4 regions of the Candidatus Corynebacterium faecigallinarum genome follow, and region 1 is predicted to be linked to each of the others. Evidence: riboswitches for the same ligand, from Rfam matches in the RefSeq annotation. Region 1 holds a riboswitch; each other region holds the start of a gene.
The links. Region 1 has a riboswitch for thiamine pyrophosphate ahead of ACTXPP_RS06805 (FAD-dependent oxidoreductase). Riboswitches for the same ligand answer to the same signal wherever they lie in the genome.
Positions count from the first base shown of each region.

Region 2: linked by a shared signal. The riboswitch ahead of thiC (phosphomethylpyrimidine synthase ThiC) and the one ahead of ACTXPP_RS06805 (FAD-dependent oxidoreductase) in region 1 are both predicted to bind thiamine pyrophosphate.
Region 3: linked by a shared signal. The riboswitch ahead of ACTXPP_RS13465 (3-oxoacyl-ACP reductase) and the one ahead of ACTXPP_RS06805 (FAD-dependent oxidoreductase) in region 1 are both predicted to bind thiamine pyrophosphate.
Region 4: linked by a shared signal. The riboswitch ahead of thiM (hydroxyethylthiazole kinase) and the one ahead of ACTXPP_RS06805 (FAD-dependent oxidoreductase) in region 1 are both predicted to bind thiamine pyrophosphate.

Region 1 is NZ_JBQQOC010000009.1:110,116-115,585, forward strand. It holds gene moeB (molybdopterin-synthase adenylyltransferase MoeB) at 1-954, opposite strand, end outside; gene ACTXPP_RS06795 (thiazole synthase) at 951-1,763, opposite strand; gene thiS (sulfur carrier protein ThiS) at 1,768-1,989, opposite strand; gene ACTXPP_RS06805 (FAD-dependent oxidoreductase) at 1,986-3,266, opposite strand; TPP riboswitch at 3,251-3,363, opposite strand; gene ACTXPP_RS06810 (hypothetical protein) at 3,571-3,990, opposite strand; gene ACTXPP_RS06815 (SDR family NAD(P)-dependent oxidoreductase) at 4,185-4,586, shown strand; gene ACTXPP_RS06820 (SDR family oxidoreductase) at 4,583-5,032, shown strand; gene ACTXPP_RS06825 (DUF1648 domain-containing protein) at 5,079-5,470, opposite strand, start outside.
Region 2 is NZ_JBQQOC010000038.1:239-5,708, forward strand. It holds gene thiC (phosphomethylpyrimidine synthase ThiC) at 1-1,683, opposite strand, end outside; TPP riboswitch at 1,682-1,790, opposite strand; partial or broken gene ACTXPP_RS13220 (transposase) at 1,934-2,296, opposite strand; gene ACTXPP_RS13225 (MarR family winged helix-turn-helix transcriptional regulator) at 2,321-2,854, opposite strand; gene ACTXPP_RS13230 (TIGR01777 family oxidoreductase) at 3,008-4,363, shown strand; gene ACTXPP_RS13235 (ferrochelatase) at 4,478-5,470, shown strand, end outside.
Region 3 is NZ_JBQQOC010000042.1:4,055-9,524, reverse strand. It holds gene ACTXPP_RS13485 (SGNH/GDSL hydrolase family protein) at 1-340, shown strand, start outside; gene ACTXPP_RS13480 (hypothetical protein) at 460-648, opposite strand; gene ACTXPP_RS13475 (PLDc N-terminal domain-containing protein) at 815-1,027, shown strand; gene ACTXPP_RS13470 (LLM class flavin-dependent oxidoreductase) at 1,024-2,310, opposite strand; gene ACTXPP_RS13465 (3-oxoacyl-ACP reductase) at 2,318-3,115, opposite strand; TPP riboswitch at 3,213-3,329, opposite strand; gene ACTXPP_RS13460 (ABC1 kinase family protein) at 3,378-5,447, shown strand.
Region 4 is NZ_JBQQOC010000012.1:43,395-48,864, reverse strand. It holds gene ACTXPP_RS08055 (class I SAM-dependent methyltransferase) at 1-926, opposite strand, end outside; gene ACTXPP_RS08050 (NAD(P)/FAD-dependent oxidoreductase) at 1,330-2,754, shown strand; TPP riboswitch at 2,787-2,896, shown strand; gene thiM (hydroxyethylthiazole kinase) at 2,885-3,727, shown strand; gene thiE (thiamine phosphate synthase) at 3,724-4,443, shown strand; gene ACTXPP_RS08035 (bifunctional hydroxymethylpyrimidine kinase/phosphomethylpyrimidine kinase) at 4,440-5,470, shown strand, end outside.

The DNA of each region.
Region 1 (5,470 bases):
GCGCTCCCAGGGCTCACGGACGTCGACCAGTACAGCACCAGTGTCCAGCCGGGACTGCAGCTCCTCCGGTGAGACGGTCGGGTAGGCCCCTGCACCCGTTGCCACGGCGCATGCGTCACCGACACCGTCGTTCACCGCGGTGACCAGCGGAGCGTCCGGATCCGGGAGGATCGTCAGTTCGCGGAAGGTCATCGCCATCCCGTCGTGGATCAGCAGGCGACCGAAGAGCGGGCTTCCGGTGCCGTTGATCAGCTTGATCGCCTCGGTGACCATCAGCGAGCCGATGGTGCCGGGCAGCGCGCCGACGACCCCACCGGCGGCGCAGCTGGGCACCTCGCCGGGGGCGGGGGCGTCCGGATGCAGGTCACGGTAGCTGATGCCGTCGTGGCCGGGGCCGTTGGCGAAGACCGACAGCCGTCCGTCGAAACGCAGGATCGAGCCCCAGACACACGGGGTGTCGGTCAGGGTGCAGGCATCCGAGACCACGTAGCGGGTGGCGAAATTGTCCGCCCCGTCCATCACCAGGTCATAGGCGCCGACGATGTTCACGGCATTGTCCGCGGTCAGGCGGGTATGGTGCTGCTCCACGGTGACCAGCGGGTTGATCCGGGCCACCGCGTCAGCCGCGGACTCCACCTTGGCCCGACCGATGTCGGACACACCGTGGACCACCTGACGCTGGAGGTTCGACACATCGACCACGTCATCGTCGACGATCCCGATGGTGCCCACCCCGGCGGCGGCCAGGTAGTGCAGGGCCGGGGAACCCAGCCCGCCGGCACCGGTGACCAGCACGCGGGCGTTCTTCAGCCGACGCTGACCCTCATGTCCGATGTGCTCCAGGGTGAGGTGGCGGGCGTAGCGCACCAGCTCGTCCCGGGTGAGTTCCGCAGCGGGCTCGACGAGCGGGGCGAATGGGAGGGACTTCGGCGATTTCGGCGACTCTACGGTCACAGCGACTCGGCCTCCCGGCTGGAACCGGCGGCGATACGTCCCTCCATCGGGGAGGACGCCAGTGCCCCGTCGGCCAGGCCGCGCTTGGGGATGCGTCCGGCATGCCGGGCGAGATGTCCCGCCGTGACGGCATGGCGCATGGCGGTGGCCATCGCCGCCGGGTCCTGCGCGCGGGTCACCGCGCTGGCGAGCAGCACACCGTCGCAGCCCAGCTCCATGGCCTGCGCGGCATCGGAGGCGGTGCCGACCCCGGCGTCGAGGATCACCGGGACCGAGGCGCGGGCGCAGATCAGCTCGATGTTGTGCGGGTTCAGGATGCCCAGCCCGGTTCCGATCGGCGAGCCCAGCGGCATCACCGCGACGGCACCGGCGGACTCCAGGGCCAGGGCGACGGCCGGATCGTCGGAGGTGTAGGCGTAGACCTCGAAACCGTCGTTGGTGAGCTGTTCGGTGGCGTCGACGAGTTCCACGACATCCGGCAGCAGTGTGCGGTCGTCGGCGAGGATCTCCAGCTTCACCCGGTTGGTGCCCAGCGCCTCACGGCCCAGCTGGGCGGTGAGCAGGGCGTCGCGGCTGGTGTAGCAGCCGGCGGTGTTCGGCAGGACGTCGATGCCCAGCTTGTTGAGCAGTCCGAACAGGGAGGTGCCGGTGGAGGGGTCGAAGCGGCGCAGCGCCACGGTGGTCAGCTGGGTCCCGGAGGCGGACAGCGCGTCCTCCAACACAGTCATCGAGGTCGCCCCGCCCGTGCCCATGATCAGGCGGGACTGAAGGGTGGTGGAGCCGATGGTGAGTGAATCTGTGGCGGTCACGGTCTTAGCCTCCCTGCATTGCGGTGATGATCTCGATCTCGGCGCCCTCGCCGAGCACGGTCGTGGTCCAGCGGCTGCGCGGGACGACCGCGGAGTCGTGGGCGACGGCGACACCGACCTGGTCGTCGTCGGGGGAGTGCCCGGTGACGTCGGTGACGATGTCGGCGACGGTGGTGGTGTCGGCGACGGTACGGGGGTCGCCGTTGACGGTGACGGTGATGCTCATGAGGTCCTCGCTGAAGATGCTGAAGATACTGAAGATGCTGCGAAACGGTTGGGGTCGGTGGCGGCCAGGATGGCCTGGTCGGTCGCTGTGGTGGCTGGGGCGCCTGCGGCGTCTGGGGTGCCGGTCACCAGTGATGCGGTGAGGCGTCCGCCCAACGGGGCCAGCAGGACGCCATGGCGGGAGTAGCCGGTGGAGACGACCACCCCGTCCACCCCGTCGAGGTGTCCGATGTAGGGCAGGTCATCGGGAGTGCCGGGCCGGGCACGCGCCAGGATCTCGGTGAGTTCCAGCTCCGCGGCCCCCGGGACAAGCACCTGGGCATCGCGTAGCAGCTGGTAGGCCCCCTCCAGGGTGACCCCGTCGAAGCCGTCCTCGCGCTCGGTCGCGCCGATGACGATCTTCCCGTCCGTGCGCGGTACCAGGTACACCGGACGGCCGTCGACCAGTCCGCGGATGGTGCGCTCGATCAGAAGTGGGTGGTCGGGTTTCAGCCTGGCCCGCAGGATGTCGCCGTGTACCGGACGCAGTTTCACACTGGCGGCCTCGGGAAGCCCCTCGATGCTGTCCAGTGACAACCCGGGGCACAGGACAGTGGTGTCCGCCTGCAACTCGGTGTCGTCGTCGAGGCGTACCCCGGTGACCCGTACGGCGCCCTGGTTGGCGCCCTGGTTGGCGACCTGGTTACTGTCCAGACCGGCACGCAGCACCGACATGACCCGCTGCTGGACCAGACTGCCCTGCGGCGAACCGGGTTCAGACGGCGCGGTGAAGGCCTCGATGAGGGCGGGGATGAGCACCCGTGGATTGACCTGGTGGTCGTCGCTGACCAGGAATGCCCCGGAGATCGAGGGGGAGAGGGCGGGTTCGAGCCTGCGGGCCTGTCGGGTGGTCAGCTGCTCGACCTGCATACCGCTGGCCCGCTGCAGATCGGCGAGGTCGGCGAAAGCGCCACGGTCACCGCTGTGTGCGCCGATGTCGAGGGTCTCGGTGTCGCGGTATCCCACCGGGTGGCCCACGGCGTCCTCGAGCTCGGCGATGAACCCCGGGTAGGCCGCCGCCGAGGCGACCATGAGCTCCCGCATCGTGTCGTGCTGGTAGACGACCTCACTGACCGCGGCGATCATCCCGGCGGCGGCATGGCTGGCGCCGTTACCCGGGGTCGGGTCCACGACGGTGACGGTCTGACCTGCACGGCGTAGGTTCCAGGCGGTGGTGAGTCCGGCGACTCCCGCGCCGACGACGATGGTGTCGGCACCTGTGCCAATGGCTGGCTGCATCTTTTCCTCCGGCGGCATGATCCGCATCAGGTGTGAACGGTCGGCCGGTGCCCCGGCCCTCTCAGCCCCGGTGTCAGGGGCTCCCGCAGTGCTGTTCTCGCTGGGTTCTTTGTAACTACTATTCCACTGCCTATTTCACCACACAGGCACTGGACGCTTCGATGTCGGACCCCGGTGTCGGACAGGTGGGATCACCCGGTGTCGGACAGGTGGGACCATTCGATGGGTTTTCGCCCCAGGAACGACGATCCATCCCACCTTTCGGACATCTCATGTGGTGGCAGGTGTTCAGGGAGCCAGGGAATCAGGGGTGGTGGTCGCCCAGGTGGGCAGTGATTGCTTCTACCGCAGCATCTGCCTGGGCGTTGTCGATACAGGAGACCTCGACAATCTTCTCGTCGTGCAGAATGATCCGGAAGCCAGGCCCGCTCTGGGTGATCAGTCCGGTTCCCTGGATGCTCTTGCGCCAGCCCCAGCCTCCCCAGTCCCAGATGTTGACGGCGACAGGGGCGACGGCCTCGATGTCGGAGTAGGGGACCGTCTGTCGTGGGACGCCTACCCAGGTGCTCACGTGGAAGCCTTCGTTGTCGACCCGCATCCGCCACACCGGGGCAGTGGCGGCGAAGGCGATGACGGCAAGGACCGGAACGGTGAACCACCAGGGGGAGTCGGAGATGATGAGGAGTACGGCAGCGGCCAGCAGTGAGCCCACAATGAGCACCATGACCGGCCACGTCAGCCTGTTCCAGGCGGACCATGTTTGCGAGGTTGTCGGAGGGGTCGAAGCAGATCCCTGGTGAGATGCCGTCATGATTCCGCCGTTGCCTCGGTTGTCGGTTGTCGGTTGTCGGTCGTCGGGGGGGAGAATGCCCGATGCTACCAGCTCGCAGGCTTCTGGATCGCGCGCATGCTGGAGGTATGAACACCGACACAGCCATCATCACCGGAGGAGCCGGCGGCATGGGACTGGCTACCGCCAGGAAACTCGTCGCTGACCACACGATCGTGCTTACCGACGTCAACGGTGACAAGCTCTCTGCAGCAGCCGAGACTCTCGCCGCAGACGGAATCGAAGCACGCACCGTCGTCGCCGACATCACCGACCGGGACAATGTCCGTGAGCTGTTCACCGAGGCAGAACGCTTCGGTCACGTCCGTGCCGTGGTGCATTCGGCCGGGGTGAGTCCGCAGATGGGGGACGCCGAGTTCATCGTCCGTGTCAACGCCGTCGGCACCGTCAATATCGCTCGGGAGTACCTTCGCATCGCAGAGGAGGGGGGGATGCGCTGGTCAACGTCGCCTCCATCGCCGGTCACATGACCCCGCAGGCCCTGCAGCCCACCCGGACTTATGCCAAGGCGCTCACCGACGTGGATGCTCTCGCGGCCAAGCTGGTGAAGGGGACGCGGATCGCACCGGAGGCGTCGCGACCCGGCATGGCCTATTCCAGTTCCAAGGGGTTCGTGATCTGGTACTCGGCGAAGATCGCCGCGGAGTTCGGCGCGAAGGGCGCCCGTGTCCTGTCGGTGTCCCCGGGGTCCTTCGACACCGACATGGGCCAGCTTGAGGAGGACCACGGCTTCGGGAAGATGGTCGAATACGCGGCACTGAAGCGCTTCGGGACGCCGGACGAGATCGCCGCCGTGCTGGCCTTCGCCGTGGGGCGCGACGCAGGGCACCTCACCGGCACCGACATCCTCGTCGACGGCGCCAACAAGGCCGGCCTGGGAGTCAAAGTCATGATCGACATGGCCCGGAGCCAGTAGGAAGGCTTTTTCCGCACGTGCGCACTTCATCGCGCGCATTCCCGCGCTAGCTGGAGATGTGCACCCCGTAGTGTTCCAGTACCGCGAGGCCGCGCCGGGCATCGTCACAGTTCAGTTCGATCGTGTGCCGATTGGTCCGGGTGATGCGGATACCTGGCCCTGACTTCGTGATGAGGCCGGTACCGCTGCCGTTGAGGCGCCAACCCCAGCCGCCCCACTCGCCGGGCCGGATCGTCACGGGCTCGGCATGGCTGATCTCGTCGAAGGGGACAAGTGCCTTCGGGATCCCGAGTAACGACCGGTAGCTGAACCCCCGGGAGTCGACCCGGATTCTCCACATGCAGGAGCCCAGGCACGCGACGACGATGATCGCGACGAGGAGGGCCACCGACCACACCGGTACCCCGCTGGCGAGACACAGGATCGTGGTTCCGACCG
Region 2 (5,470 bases), on a different contig from region 1:
CTGCATCCCGGCAATCACCGCCTGCGCCTCGGCACTGCCGTAGGTGTCCCGGATGTCCTGTGAGATACGCATCGAACAGAACTTCGGCCCGCACATCGAACAGAAGTGCGCCGTCTTCGCCGGTTCAGCGGGAAGTGTCTCGTCGTGGAAGTCCTGCGCGGTGACCGGGTCCAACCCGAGGGCGAACTGGTCACGCCACCGGAACTCGAACCGGGCCTTGGACAGGGCGTCGTCGCGTGCTGTGGCTCCTGGATGCCCCTTGGCCACGTCGGCGGCGTGTGCGGCGATCTTGTAGGTGATGACACCGGTCTTCACGTCGTCCCGGTTCGGCAGGCCGAGGTGTTCCTTGGGGGTGACGTAACAGAGCATGGCGGTACCGTGGCGGGCGATCTCGGCCGCCCCGATGGCCGAGGTGATGTGGTCGTATCCCGGCGCAATGTCGGTGACCAGCGGTCCGAGCGTGTAGAACGGCGCCCCGTCGCACAGCTCCTGCTGACGTTCGACGTTCTCGCGGATCTGGTGGAGCGGGATGTGACCGGGACCCTCCACCATGACCTGCACGTCGTACTCCCACGCCCTGTGGGTCAGTTCGGCGAGGGTGTCGAGTTCGGCGAACTGTGCGGCGTCATTCGCGTCCGCGATCGATCCGGGGCGCAGACCGTCGCCGAGTGAGAAGGCGACGTCGTAGGCGGCGAAGATCTCACAGAGCTCGTCGAAGTGTGTGTAGAGGAAGTTCTCCTCGTGGTGCGCCAGGCACCAGCCCGCCATGATCGATCCCCCGCGCGACACCATTCCGGTGACCCGGTCGGCGGTCAGCGGGATGTAGCGCAGCAGGACCCCGGCGTGCACGGTCATGTAGTCCACGCCCTGCTCGCACTGTTCGATCACCGTGTCGCGGTAGATATCCCAGGTCAGTGCCTCTGCGTTGCCGTCGACCTTCTCCAGTGCCTGGTAGATCGGGACGGTGCCGATGGGGATGGGCGAATTGCGGATGATCCATTCCCGGGTGGTGTGGATGTCGTTGCCGGTGGACAGGTCCATCAGTGTGTCGGCGCCCCAGGTGGCGGCCCATTCCAGCTTCGACACCTCCTCACTGATCGAGCTGGTCACCGCCGAGTTTCCGATGTTGGCGTTGATCTTCACCAGGAACTCCCGACCGATGATCATCGGCTCGGATTCCGGGTGGTTGATGTTCAGCGGGATGATCGCGCGACCGGCGGCGACTTCGCTGCGCACCAGTTCCACGTCGCAGTTCTCCCGCAGGGCCACGAACCGCATTTCCGGGGTGACGACACCCCGACGCGCGTAGTGCATCTGCGTCACCGTGCGGCCCGGTTCAGCATGACGGGGTTCAGGACGTCGTCCCTGCCACTGCTGGGACGGTGCGCCACGGCGGACGGCGGCCCGGCCGTCGTCGATCAACTGTCGTTCACGGAAACGCCCGATACGGGTGTCTCCACGTGCCCGGATCCATTCTTCACGCCAGGGGGCCAGGCCTTCTTCCGGGACGCTGCCCGGCCCGGCGGTCCGGTAGACCTGCAGTGGCGGGTTGGGGCCGCCGTCCGGGGAGTTCTCCTGGTGGATCTCGGTGACCGGGACCCGGATGCCGTGGTCTTCGATCCATCCGCAACGGTGCGCGGGGTGCTGCTGGACAGGGGTGGACGGGGCAGACGGGGTAGACACAGCTACGCTCCTCACTTCCTACGTCGGTATCAACCGGATCAGGTTCGACGGTCCCGGACGATCACAGTCCGGTCTCAGCCCCTCGTGGGGCACCCGTGTGGACGCCTCATGCCTACCACGGCAGTGAGGACACATCAAAACCGGCTCTTCGTGATTCAGAGTGCGTAGCTGCCGGCGGGGCGGGATCGGTGTGGCACAACATGTAGGGGCCCTGGGGCCCGAACCCCTGATGGTGGACACGGGGATGTAGTCAAGATACGAGTCGGAGCTTACCGGACGACTGCGACTCAAACGCCTGTGGTGTGAGATACCCGCACCACGAATGCCGACGGACGGTGTTGTAGCGGATACACCACCGGAACACGTCCCGACGGCACACCAGCTGGTTGGTGAAGGTCTTCGCGTCCTGGAGGACCTCGCGCTTGAGTGCGGCATTGAACGACTCGGCCAGCGCGTTGTCCGCGCTGGTACCGATCGCGCCCATCGACTGGCGCAGCCCCAGGCGGCGACAGGTGTCCTGAAATGCCCCGGACGTGTAGACACTGCCGTGGTCCGAGTGAAAGACCGCACCGGCGAGACTGCCACGCTGGTTCTTCGTCATCACCAACGCTTCGTATAGCTCACCGGGTTAGCTAGTCTACGGGAAATGACTTTCCGGCTCGTCCGTGTCTGCGCTCTCCTCGGTCTCCTCGGTGAAGACATCGACCATCGCGTCCAGGAAGTCGATGATCTCGCGCCGGGCGGACGGAGACACCTGCCGGGCCACCTGCATCATCCTGTCGTGCATCGGGCCTAGCGCATCGGACATCTCGTCCCGGGAGAGGTCCGTCACCGTCAACGTCACCGACCGCCGGTCACTGGGGTGGCCGGTGCGCACGACATGGCCGGAACCGGTGAGCCGGTTGAGCAGCTTCGCGGTCGCCGCCGTCGAGATCTGCAGGGCCGAAGACAGGTCACGAGCAGTGAAGACGGCCCCAGCGCGCTCGGCCGCGGAGATCAGCCGGATGGCCTCCAGGTCGGTGGAGTTGAGTCGCATCCGACCGCACATCCGTTGACGCATGTCATGGTCGGCGCCCCGGAACCGACGCAGGGCCTCGAGAAGCTCCACGTTGGGGTCGCGCCCGTCGTACCAGTAGTCGGTCTGCATCGTCATCTCGTCACGTAGGGGCACCGTCCAGCGTGAACAGTGTACTAGACGCGGCACTGCACCGGAAGAATGACGGTGCGAACATATGGCTATCGGGCCATTATTTCGGTGACAGTACCGGTCCGGAATTAACCGTTTTAAATTCACGCGGACTGAAATTTTCGTAGCATCGGAAGAATGTCATTCCTGCGACCGCAGCCATTCTTCCACCACACCTACCTCCCGGTCTCCGCCGACACCGCCTGGGACTGGCACACCCGCCCGGGTGCCGTGGTCAGGCTGACGCCCGGTATCGCCAGGATGACGGTCACCGGTGAAGCGGACAGTCTCCGCGACGGCACCACCACCTTCCGGCTCCCGGGCGGCGTCGCCTGGCGTGCCCGGCACCAGGCCGGGGAGTTCGAGGACGGACGCAGGTTCACGGACGTCCTGGAGTCCACGCCGCGGACGGCCCTGAACACCCTCGTCACCTGGCGCCACCAGCACGAGATCGCTCCGAACGGCGAGTTGTCCTGCACGGTCACCGACACCATCACCACCAATGCGCCGGATGCACTGCTGTCGAGGATCACGAGTTACCGTGACCGTCAGCTCACCGCCGACCTTCGTCGACTGGAGGAGATGCGGCAGTGGGACGGTACGCCGCTGACCGTCGCCGTCACCGGGCCCAGTGGAACCGTCGGAACCCAGCTGGTGGCGATGCTGCAGACCGCGGGGCACACCGTGATTCCCCTGTCGCGGAGTGAGAGGCCGGGTGGCCGGGTCTGGGATCCGGAGTCGCCGGCGTCCGATCTCCTCGACGGGGTGGACGCCGTGGTGCACCTGGCCGGTGCGCCCATCGCCGGACGTTTCACCGACAGTCACCGTGACGCTGTGTGTGAGTCCCGCGTCGGTCCGACGCGCAGGCTCGCCGAGCTTGCCGCCGAGACCCCCGGTCTCACGACGTTCATCTGTGCCTCTGCCGTCGGCTACTACGGGGCGGACCGCCCGGAAGCAGTCACCGAAGAGTCCGCACCGGGCGCCGGCTTCCTCGCCGAGGTCGTCTCCGACTGGGAGGAGGACTGTCAGCCGGCCCGCGACGCCGGTCTCCGGGTAGCGAACATCCGCACCGGTCTGGTGCTGACCGGAGGCTCACCACTGCTGACACTCCTGGGAGCCTCGTCCCGCATCGGAGGCGGCCCGCTCGGTAGTGGGGAGCAGCACTTCCCCTGGGTGGCGGTGGATGATCTGGTGGACATCTACCACCGCGCCGTCGTCGACCCTGATATGTCGGGGCCGGTGAATGCGGTGGCCCCGGAGGAGATCACCCAGGCGGACTTCGCCGCCGTCCTCGCGGACCTGCAGACACTGCGGGTCCCGCTCGCTCTCCCGGTGCCGACCCTGGGACCACAGGTGCTCCTCGGTCGGGAAGGGGCCGAGGAGCTGGCCCTGGCGGACCAGCATGTTCTCTGCGACAAGCTCGGTCGTGCCGACCACCGCTTCAGGTTCACCGCGGTCCGGGAGGCGCTGCGTCACGAGCTGGCATTGAACTGACGAGGTAAATCGCTAATATTATCGCTAACGAGGTTAGCTAATGTAGTATCGACGCGAGTCTGACTCTTATCAAGCCGCGTCCCTGAGTGGGCGTATATCCACCATGAAAGCGTGATGTTCTTGCGCACTTTGAGCACCGACACACAACTGTCCTTTGATTCGCTGCTGCTCCTGTCCTTCGGCGGGCCGGAGAAATCGGAGGACGTCGTCCCCTTCCTCGAGAACGTCACCCGGGGTCGCGGTATCCCTAGGGAAAGGCTCGAGGTGGTCGGCGAACACTACTTCGCCCTGGGCGGGCGTAGCCCGTTGAACGACCTGAACCGCGAGATGATCACCACCATCCGCAGCGCACTCGAACGCCGGGGACTGGACATCCCGGTGTACTTCGGCAACCGGAACTGGCACCCGTTCATCGAGGACACCGCCGAGGCCATGGCCCGGGACGGGGTCCGCAACACCGCTGTGTTCGCGACGTCCGCCTGGGGCGGGTACTCCGGGTGCCGGCAGTACCACGAGGACATCGCACGGGCCCGACGAGCTGTCACCGAGCGGGGGAGTGTCCCGCCCCGGATGACGCGTCTGGGCCAGTTCCACGACCATCCACGCTTCATCACCGAGTTCGCCGACGCGGTGGATGCCGCACGGGCCACCCTTCCCACTGCGGCTGACCGCGACGGCGCCGAACTCATCTTCACCGCCCACTCCGTACCGCTCAGTGCGGATGCCGAGGCAGGTCCGCCCGGGGTCGGTGGTCAGCTCTACTCGAGGCAGGTCCGCGACAGTGCGCGGTTGATCCTCCAGGCCAGCTCCTTCGGTGCTGACGCCGTTGCCGGGGCGGGGGCCACCACGGAGCCCACCGTGGTGTGGCAGTCCCGGTCCGGCCCGCCCTCGATCCCGTGGCTCGATCCCGACATCTGTGACCACCTGGAGGCGAGGGCCGCGTCCGGCAACGCGCGTCCCGTGGTCCTCTGCCCGGTCGGCTTCGTGTCGGACCACGTCGAGGTCCTCTGGGACCTCGACACGGAGGCCCGGGACACCGCGCGGTCGCTCGGTGTCGAGCTTGTCCGGGCGGCGACGCCCGGGTCGACCGCAGGATTCGCCGACATG
Region 3 (5,470 bases), on a different contig from region 1:
GAACGCGAAGATCGTCTTCGCCGGGCAGATGTCGATCACCTCCAACGGCATGTTCTGCTTCCTCAACGTGGTGCCGAACCTGCCCGCCGGCCTGCCGGTGCCGGTGCTCTCCGACGTCGAGCGCTGGGTGCGCAGCATGCAGGCCGAGGCCGCGACCCGCAACAACATCAACTTCGTGGACCTGAAGGCCGAAACCGCCAACCGTGGAACCTGCGCGCCGGACAACCAGCGCTTCATCTCCGGCATCATCGACACCACCACCCCGCACTACAACATGATGATCCACCCGAACCTGAAGGGTTCGAACTGGGTCGCCGACCGGATGTCACGGTCGCTGTAGGACGCTGACAGTTGCGGTAGGACGCGCACCGCACAGAACTCAACCCCTGAGCAGCCACATGCCGTGGCAGTTCAGGGGTTGAGTCGTTGGTCCCGGTGTAGATCTGGGCCCGTGGTGTGTCAGTAGTTGCCGGGCGGATCACTGGCGGGGAAGGTCTCTTCGCCCTGCTCGTCGATCTTCTCGTCCTCGCTGGCAGGGCCCTGCTGGGGCAGGTCGGAGGGCGTGTTCACCTGGTCGCGGTTCGGGTCCTGATTCGGGTCGCGATCCTTCTCGGGATCGGGAGTGACGTCAGGTGCTGTCTCAGTCATACCGGTTCTCACCTCACTGTCGTCTTGTGCAGTTGCACTACCCAGGGTACGCGCGGCCGGCCACCGAACGCACTGATCGGTGGACACCTGCCTCGCACACCGGGGCCATACCGGGTCATACCGAGGTCTGATTCCCTCGGACGATTCCTCCACTACTGTGAGCACCATGGGTCCTGAAGTAATCGTCGTCCTCCTCATGGCAGCCGCGGTCCTCGCCTGGCTGGTCATGTTCGTTGTCGCCCTGGTGGAGATCATCAAGCACCGCCAGATCAGTGGCGGCGGCAAGGTGGTCTGGGTGCTGATCGCCTTCGCCTTCCCCATCCTCGGGCCGATCCTCTGGTTCGTGTGGGGACGCCACGGCGCCCTCGGCAGCCTTTAACCGGCCAGGTTCCCGCCCAGGTTCCCGCGGAGCGTCGTCGCCGGGTAGGACGTCCTGAACAACCCACGCTCCTGCAGCACCGGCACCACCAGCTCCACGAAGTCCTCCACACCACCCGGCAAGGTCGGCGGCATGAGGTTGAACCCGTCGGCACCACCGCCGGTGACCCACCGCTGCATCTCGTCGGCGATCTGCTCCGGAGTGCCCACGAATGTGGCATGACCACCACCAGCAGCCAAGAATCCCAGCAGGTCACGCACGGTGATACCTGGGGTCGTCTCGATGATCCGCAGGATCGTGCCGTAGCGTCCGGCCGGGCCGGTGAACTCCTCCAGCGGCGGCAGCTCCGGCACCGGGGCATCCAACTCCCAGGCCGCGGTGGTGGTGTCCTGCCCGACGAAGAAGGACAGCTGCGCCAGCGAATCCTCCACCGGCAGCAACTCATTGAGCGCCCGCTGCTTGTCGCGGGCCTCCTGCTCGGTGCGTCCGACGAAGGTGACCAGCCCCGGCATGACGATGAGCTCGTCAGGGTCGCGTCCTACCTTCGCGGCACGCGCGCGTACGTCGGAGCGGTAGGACGCTGCGGACTCCAGATCCCACGCCACCGCGTAGATCCCCTCGGCGTGGCGTGCGGCGAGGTCACGGCCTGGTTCGGACGCCCCGGCCTGGAACAGCACCGGACGCCCCTGCGGGGTGGAGGGGATGTTCAGCGGACCGTCGACGTCGAAGAACCGGCCATGGTGGTCGATGACCTGGGCTGATGAGCGGTCGGTGGCGTCGGGCCAGGAGTCCCAGAGGGCGGTGACCGCGTCGATGAACTCGTCGGCCCGGGCGTAGCGCTCGGCATGGCCCGGCAAAGCGTCCATGCCGTGGTTGCGGGCCTCGGCGTCGGTCATGGAGGTCACCACGTTGATCCCGGCGCGACCACCGGAGATGTGGTCCAGGCTGGCGCTGACACGGGCGGCGTGGAAGGGCGTCCAGAACGTCGAGGAGACGGTGGACACCACGCCGATGTGGCTGGTCGCGCGGGCGATGGCGGTGAGTGTGGTCAGCGGTTCCAGGAACCAGCCGGGGCCGGGGACGGGGCTGTGCGCCTGGCCGTCGGCGAGGAAGAAGGCGTCGAACAGGCCGCGTTCGGCTGTCTGGGCCAGCGACTCCCACCAGGTGATGTCGCCGAGCCGGGTGGCGGGTTCACCGGTGCTGTCACCGGGCGCCCGCCACGCCGCCGAATGGTGTCCGCAGCCGTAGGCGAAGAGGTTGAGGTGCATCTGTACATCCGTCATTCAGGCATCAGTCCTTCACCAGTCCGCCGTCGACGACCAGGTTCTGGCCGGTCACCGCACGCGCCCACGGGGAGGCGAAGAACAGTACGCTGTCGGCGAACTGCTCCGGGGTGGTGACCTCGCGCAGTGGGGTGCCGGACGCAATGCCGTCGAAGACCTCCTCCGGGGTGGCCGCCGAAGCGTCGGTGGTGCGCAGCAGACCACCGGAGACCATGTTCACCGTGATCGCGTCCGGGCCCAGATCATCGGCGAAGGTCCTGGTCAGAGACAGTAGCGCGGCCTTGGCGGCGGTGTAGTCGTGGTAGGGCACCACCGGGTACTGGAAGAGGTTCGTGCCGATGTTGACCACGCGTCCGGACCCGGCGGCGCGGAAGTCGTCCAACGCCGACTGGATGACGTTGAGTGAGCCACGGACCGCACCGTCGAACTGTGCGGTGAAGGAACTGTAGGGGATCTCGGCGGCCTTGTCGCGGGCGTCGCCGTTGAAGGAGAAGTCCACCAGGGCGTTGTTGACCACGGTGGTCACCGGTCCCAGCCCGGCGGCGGCGACGGCGGCGAAGATCCCCTCGACCTGCTCGCGGTCCCGCACGTCGGCGTGCACGGCCAGGGCTTTGCCGGGGTGCTCGGCGACGATGGCGGCCGCGGCGTCCGCACTGGAGTGGTAGTTCACGATCACCGTCGCGCCCTCGCGGAGAAAGGCCTCGGTGATGGCGGCGCCGAGGCCGCGGGCTCCGCCGGTGACCAGGACGGTCTGCTCGGACAGGGGAAGCTGCTGGGTCAGACTCTCGGTCTTGTTCTGGGTCATGCTCATGCCTTTCAAAAGAGGTCACAAGCGGAAGGGGCATCGGGTGTGCTGCTGCTACGGGCGCTGCACGACTCATGGGGTACAGCCCACGACACACACCGGTGATGCCGGACAATCCCTCCGCCAGTACGAACTGGTTCAGGTTCAACGGGTGTGGTCTCAGCCGTGCCCGCCGGGTATTCCCCGACCAACCACGGCACCCCGTGTCGTCCGCGAGGGTAGCACGACAATTGCTGTCCACCCCCCGCTGTACGGTGGGATTATGCAGATCGTCCTGATGATCCTGGGTGTCCTCGGCGGGCTCGTCGTCGGTGCCGTCGCGCTGGCCGGCGTCACCTGGCTGCTGGCCAATGTGATGCGCCGGGTACTGGGGGTTCCCGTCGGTTGGCCGCGGTCGATCCTCGTCGCCCTGCTGGTCGCACTGTCCACCGGTGGGCTGGTCGCGCTGGCCGTGGAACAGTTCTTCACCACCGGTGGCGGGCGTGACGTCTCCCCCGGTCCGGCGATCATCCTCGGGCTGATCGCCCTGATGTGGATGCTCGGCTTCGGTGCGGCCCTGCTGACGGTGATGGAGCTGGTCGTCCCCACTGGTGCCGGGTTCTCCCCCGGCGGGTCGGCAGGACGTTCCGGTCGCTCCGGGGGCTCCCGCATCGGCCGGCAACGTGCCCGCAACCGTCGGTACCGACAGGTCATGGCCATCTTCGTACGCAAGGGCCTCACCGCCCGTAAGCCGAGCATGACCGAGGCGGCCAAGGCATTCCGCGAGGCCCTGGAGGAATCCGGCACCACCTTCGTCAAGCTGGGTCAGAACCTGTCGACCCGGGACTCCGTCCTGCCGCCGGAGTTCATCAAGGAGCTCTCGTCGTTGCAGACCGGGGCGTCGCCGGAACCGTGGGAGCGTATCGGCCCGGCCATGGCCGAGTCCCTCGGCGCCGACCCGGAGACCGTCTTCGCCACGGTCGAGCGCGAGCCGATGGCTGCGGCGTCCGTCGCCCAGGTGCACCGTGCCACGCTGGACGACGGCACCCGGGTGGTCCTGAAGGTGCAGCGTCCCGGTACCCGCGAGGTGGTGCTCAACGACACCGACATCGTGATGCGGATCTGCGACTGGCTGGAGTTCCGCACCGACTGGGGCCGGGAGATGGGCATCCGTCGGCTCGCAGCGTCCTTCACCAGCACCCTGGCCGAGGAGCTGGACTACCGGCGCGAGGCGGCGAACATGCGCGAACTGGCCGAACCGCTGCGTTCCACGAAGGTGCTCATGCCGCAGGTGTACGACGAGTACAGCTCCGAACGTCTGCTCGTGATGGGCGAGTTGGACGGCACCCCGCTCGGCAGCGTGGACCTTGACGACTACTCCACCGGGCAGCGTCGTGGGCTCGGTGATGCGCTGATGGTGTCGGTGATGCGTCAGATCCTGGAGTACGGGGTGTTCCAGGCCGACCCACACCCGGGCAATGTCCTGGTGATGGACGGTGCGGTCTGGGAGGACTCCTGGCAGCGCACCGTCGGACCGGTGCACATCTCCTCGGAGACGGTGGAGCAGCGTGAGGTCGGGCTGGGGATGCTGGACTTCGGGGCCGTGGGGCACCTCGACACGACCGACCGTCGGCACCTGACCATGGTCTTCGCCGCGATCGAGCGGGGTGATTCCCGGATCCTCACCGATGCGCTGCTGAGTCTGCTGGACCGTCCGGACGGTCTGGACGTCCGCACCCTGCAGCGTGATGTGTCTGTTCTCCTGGCTCGTTACCGGGGCGGGGTCGGCAAGGGTGAGGGCATGGCACTGTTCGGTCAGCTGACCACACTGGTGAACAACCACCGGCTCGTCGTACCGGAGAACATCGCCTCGGCGCTGCGCAGTCTCGGGGAGATGGAGGGCACGCTGCGGCTGATCCTGCCGGACTATCCGCTGGTGGAGACCGCGCGGGAGCAGGGTACGGCGCTGATCAAGGAGCAGGCGCACCCCTCGAGTGTGAAGGACGCTGCGTCAGGGCTGATGCTGGAGTCACTGCCTATGCTGCAGGAGTTGCCGCGCAAGGTCAGCGGGATCGTCGGTGACCTGCAGGACGGCCGGCTGTCGCTGAGCATGCGGATGTTCCGCAACCCCGACGACCGGGCGTACCTCACCGGGCTGCTGCAGCAGTTCACCGTGGCGTTGGTCGCCGGCTTCTGTGTGCTGGGCGGGGTGATGCTCATCGCCTTCGGTGACGGAGGGCCGGTGCTGGTCGACAAGCTGACCTGGCATGCGGCGATGGGTTATGTGGTGCTGTTCTGCGGGTTTCTGCTGGCGCTGCGCACCGTGGCGATGGTGCTCTTCAGCCGGAGATAACCACGCCCAGGGGTACGCTCCCG
Region 4 (5,470 bases), on a different contig from region 1:
TGGATCATCGCGACACCGTCACCGGCGAGCATGCGTTCCACCGCCCGCAGGAAGTGGAAGGTACCGTCGTCGCCGAGCACCTCCATGCGCTCGACACTGAACACCGCATCGTAGGTGCCCGACCACTGTCGCGGCGACGGCACCGGTCCCCGGATGGTCTGCACCCGCACCGCACCGCCGACACCGGCGTCATGGGCACGCTCACGCACCGTCGCAGCATGCTCGACATCCGAGGTCAACACGTCGACATGCGCGCCCCGCCGGGCCGCCAACACCGGCAGAGCCCCGCCGGACGAGGGCATCTCCAGCACCCGGGACCCTGGCCCGACCTGCGCCTCGTCCAGCATCGCGTTGATCCGGTAGAGCTGCGCGGAGTCGATGTCGCTGCGCTCGACCTGGCCCGGATCGTCCGGCGCGTCGAAATGCCGGACGACGACCGGGGCGCTCTCACCACCCTGGGTGGGGTTCTGCACCTCCGAGGACCGGGTACCGGAGGCGAACAACGCCGAACCGGTCGCGCGGGTCTCGCCGGTGTAGATGTCGACCAGGGCGTCCGGAAGCTCACCGGAGCGGACCTGACCACTGACCCGCCGCCGACGCTTCGACAGCGCCCGCCCCAGTCCGCCTTCCAGCGGTTGCGACAGCAGCACCCCGAGCACCTCGGGCAGGGGGTCGGCGGTCCACTCTCCTGCCATGTACCCCTCGGCCAACCCCAACCAGCCGCCATCCACGATCCGGTCCAGGACCTGTCCGTCCTCCACCACGAAGCGCGGTGTGGCCCCCGGGGTCAAGGACACCCCGTGGTCCAGGGTCAGTTTCTCAAGTCGTTCCTGCAGGTGGGTGGCGCGGCGACCGAGGAAGGGCGCATCGGGCGTGCGGCTGATCCCCGGCCACCGCTCGGGGTCCACGTAACCGTTTGCTGACACCGGCCACTCCTTAACACTGTCGCTACCGTCACTACCGTCGCTAGTATCGTCACTGGCACTTACTATCGCTGACGAACCTACCGTGCATCAGGGTGCCCGATCCGTACTCCAACGTGTCCGATCGGCCCCTGTCACAGGCCCCCGATCCCCCCATTCCCAGGAGGAACCGGAAACACCATGTCCGATACACCACCCAGCCACTGCCCACGTGATGAGTAATGCGACTACAACCACTACTATGGATTCCAGGTCCGACGTGACCGGAAGGTCCGTCGGCAGACGACACTACACCGGACGACACCGGATCAGCCCGGACAACACGGGCGAAGAACGCAGAATGAGCACACCAGCCGCACCGCACACGGAACACGGTGGGCGCTGCAGAACCAGGAGATAGCGCACTATGACCCCCACCCCGACTCGCCCCTCGGGCCGCCACCACGTCGTCATCATCGGCGGCGGATTCGGCGGATTGTTTGCCGCCCAGAAGTTCGCCGGCGCCGACGTGGACGTCACCCTGATCGACCGCACCAACCACCACCTGTTCCAGCCGCTGCTGTACCAGGTGGCCACCGGTGTGCTGTCCTCCGGTGAGATCGCCCCGACCATCCGGCAGATCTTGCGCAAGCAGCGCAACGCCCGGGTTATCAAGGCCGAGGTGCGCGATGTCAACGTCGCCGAGAAGACCGTCACCGGTGACCTCGGCGGCAAGGATGTCGTCCTGTCCTACGACTCGCTCATCGTCGCCGCCGGCGCCGGCCAGTCCTATTTCGGCAACGACCACTTCGCCGAGTTCGCCCCCGGCATGAAGAGCATCGACGATGCCCTGGAGCTGCGCGCGCGCATCACCGGCGCCTTCGAGCGTGCCGAGATCACCGAGGACCCGGAGGAGAAGAAGCGACTGCTGACCTTCGTCGTCGTCGGCGCCGGCCCGACCGGTGTGGAGCTGGCCGGCCAGCTCGCCGAGATGGCCCACCGCACCCTGCGCAACGAGTTCCGCCGCACCGACACCGAGCAGACCCGCATCCTGCTGGTCGACGGTGGCCCCCAGGTCCTGCCGCCCTTCGGCAAGAAGCTCGGCCGCAAGGCCCACAAGACGCTGAACAAGCTCGGCGTCGAGGTCGTCACCGACTCGCTGGTCACCAACGTCGACAAGAACGGCGTGACCTGGAAGAACATGAAGACCGAGGAGGAGACCAGCGTCGCCGCATACTGCAAGATCTGGTCCGCCGGTGTGGCCGCCAGCCCGCTGGGCAAGCACATCGCCGACCAGATCGACGGTGTCGAGGCCGACCGCGCCGGTCGCGTCCCGGTGAACAGCGATCTCTCCGTGGGCGACCACAAGGAGATCTTCATCGTCGGTGACATGATGAGCTACGACAAGCTGCCCGGCCTGGCCCAGGTGGCCATCCAGGGTGGCGTGCACGCCGCCTCGATCATCATCAACGAGGTCGAGAGCGGTGCCGGCGAGCGCCCGGCCTTCGAGTACTTCGACAAGGGCACCATGGCCATCGTCTCGCGTTTCAACGCGGTGGTGAAGCTGGGCAAGACCGAGATCTCGGGCTTCCCGGGTTGGCTGATGTGGCTGGGGGTCCACCTGATGTTCATGGTGGGCTTCCGCAACCGCTTCGTCGCCGCCTACAGCTGGGGCATGAACACCGTGTCGCCGAACCGCTGGCACCTGGTGGCCACCCGCCAGCAGCTGCACGCCCGCAACGCCTTCTCCAAGCTGCGCGCTCTCGAGGATGAGGCCGACGTCCGCTCCATCGAGGTCCGCGACAACCTGAAGTTCGGCGAGGGCCGCGACGTCAAGACTGTCTCCGACTAGTCTGTTCCTGCCTCCAGCCAGCACCTGCAGTACCCAACGACACGGGGTGCGCTGCACCGGTCCCACCGGTCACGCGCTGAGATCACACCCGCCGAACCTGCTCTAGTTCACACTAGCGAAGGGATTGTCCATGGCATCCACACTTGCCCACGCTTTCACCGCCGCCCAGGCGGAGTTCTCCCGGGCCGCCCCCTTGGTCCAGTGCCTGACCAACATCGTGGTCCCCCAGATCACGGCCAATGCCCTCCTTGCCGCCGGGGCGTCCCCGGCAATGGTGGACACCCCCGAGGAAGCGTCAGACTTCGCCGCCATCGCCTCCGGGGTCCTGGTCAACACCGGCAGCCCCACCGCCGCCCAGTACACCGCCATGCGCGAAGCCGTCCGCGGTGCCACCGCCAACGACACCCCGTGGGTGCTTGACCCGGTGGCCTGCGGTGGACCTGCTGCCCGCACCGGTTTCGCCCGTGACATCGTCGCCCACCGCCCTGCCGCTGTCCGGGGCAATGCCTCCGAGATCATCGCCTTGTCGGGGGTTTCCGCCGGTGGCCGTGGTGTCGACTCCACCGACGAGGTCGCCGCCGCTCTCGACGCCGCCCGTGACCTCGCCGCCCGCACCGGTGCGGTGGTGGCGGTTTCCGGCCCCCGGGACCTCATTGTCTCCGACGACCGTGTGACGTGGCTGCACTCCGGTGACCCGATGATGCAGCGAGTCGTCGGCACCGGGTGTTCCCTGGGCGCACTGTGCGCGGCCTACCTGTCGACCTCGCTGGACCCGCACGACGCCGTTCTTGCCGCCCACGCCCACGTTGGTGCGGCAGGCAGCATCGCCGCTGCAGAATCCACCGGTCCCGGCAGCTTCGCCGTTGCCTGGCTCGACGCCCTTTTCGCACTCTCCGCCCCCTCCACCCCTGAACCGGGTGGGTCCCACGACCGTCTGGACCATCTTGTCAGCGTCGAGGAGACCGGGGCGTGACCCCGGCATCAGCTGATACCCGACGACCGTCACCTGCCCCGGACTGGTCGCTGTACCTGGTCACCGACCCCGATCTCGGCGGCGGACGCGATGCGGTGCGCCCACTGGTGAGCGCCGCTGTCTCCGGTGGAGTCAGCGTGGTGCAACTGCGCGACAAACACCTGGACCTCGCCGGATTCACCGCCCGGGCGGCAGAACTTGCCGCGGCCCTGCGTCCCACCGGGGTTCCGCTGTTCCTCAACGACCGGGTCGACATCGCCGCCGAACTTGGCCTGCACCTGCACATCGGGCAGGACGACATGGACTACGCCGGGGCTCGCGCAACCCTGCCGGATACCTCGATGATCGGCCTGTCGGTCGACCGGCACGAGCAGATCGACGAGCTCCAACGCCTGGTCGGGCTCGGGGTCCGTCCGCCGGACGTCCTCGGTCTCGGCCCGGTGCACCTCACCGACACCAAGACCAATACCGGCCGCGCCCTGGGGGTGACGGGCCCCGGCAGTGTGTCCGAGCTCGCCGCCCACGCGCTGACTCTCGGTATCCCCTCGGTGGCCATCGGAGGGGTCGGCACCGGCAACGCGACCGCTTTGGCGCATACCCCCGTCGCCGGACTGTGCGTGGTCTCGGCGATCATGGCCGCCGGATCCACCAGCGCCGCCACCACGGCAGCACGACAGCTGCTCTCCCTGTTCACCTCATCGAAGGAAGCCTCATGACCAACCCCGCCCCTGCCCTGCCCCGCGTCCTCAGCATCGCCGGTACCGATCCCACCGGTGGTGCCGGGATCCAGGCCGACATCAAGTCGATCGGAGCCGCCGGAGGGTTCGCCATGAGCGTGGTGACCGCCCTGGTCGCCCAGAACACCCACGGGGTGCGGTCGATCCACACCCCGGGCACCGGTTTCCTCGTCGAACAGCTCGACGCAGTCTTCGACGACGTCACCGTCGACGCGGTCAAGATCGGGATGCTCGGCACCGCGGAGATCACCGACGTGATCGCCGACTACCTGGCCGCCCACCCCGTGCCGGTGGTTGTCGTCGACCCGGTGATGGTCGCCACCAGTGGCGACCGGTTGCTTACGGAGGACGCCGAGGCCGCACTGGTCGAACTGTGCCGGGCCGCGGACGTGATCACCCCTAACCTCGCCGAGCTGGGCGTGCTGTGCGGCTCCCCCCGGGCACAGGATCTGGACGAGGCGCTGGACCAGGGGCGTACCCTCGCCGCTGAGCTGGAGACCACCGTCATCGTCAAGGGTGGACACCTGTCCGGTCGGGGTGCCGACAATGCGGTCGTCGAGCCGGACGGCACGGTGACCGCCATCCCGGTGCCGCGGGTGGACACCAACAACACCCACGGCACCGGATGCTCCCTGTCCTCGGCCCTGGCCACCCGGCTGGCCGCCGGTGACTCCCATGCCGAGGGTCTACGCTGGGCGTCCGGCTGGCTGGCCGAGGCGATCCGTTACGCTGATGACCTGCAGGTCGGCTCCGGCAATGGCCCGGTTGACCACACCCACCGGGCACGTCGGCTGGCCGCGGCCGCCGACACCACCCCGTGGGCGCTGACCGCCGCTGTGCCGGCGGCGGTGGAGACCCCGGACCAGCTCGCCGGACTCGGTAGCGTCAGCGGGGTCACGAGCGCCGCCCGGATTCCCGCGGCCGGCCCTTGGACCCAGGCACTGTGGCAGGCCTCCACCAGCCTGCTGGACGATATCTGCGACCTGCCGTTCATCACCGACCTCGC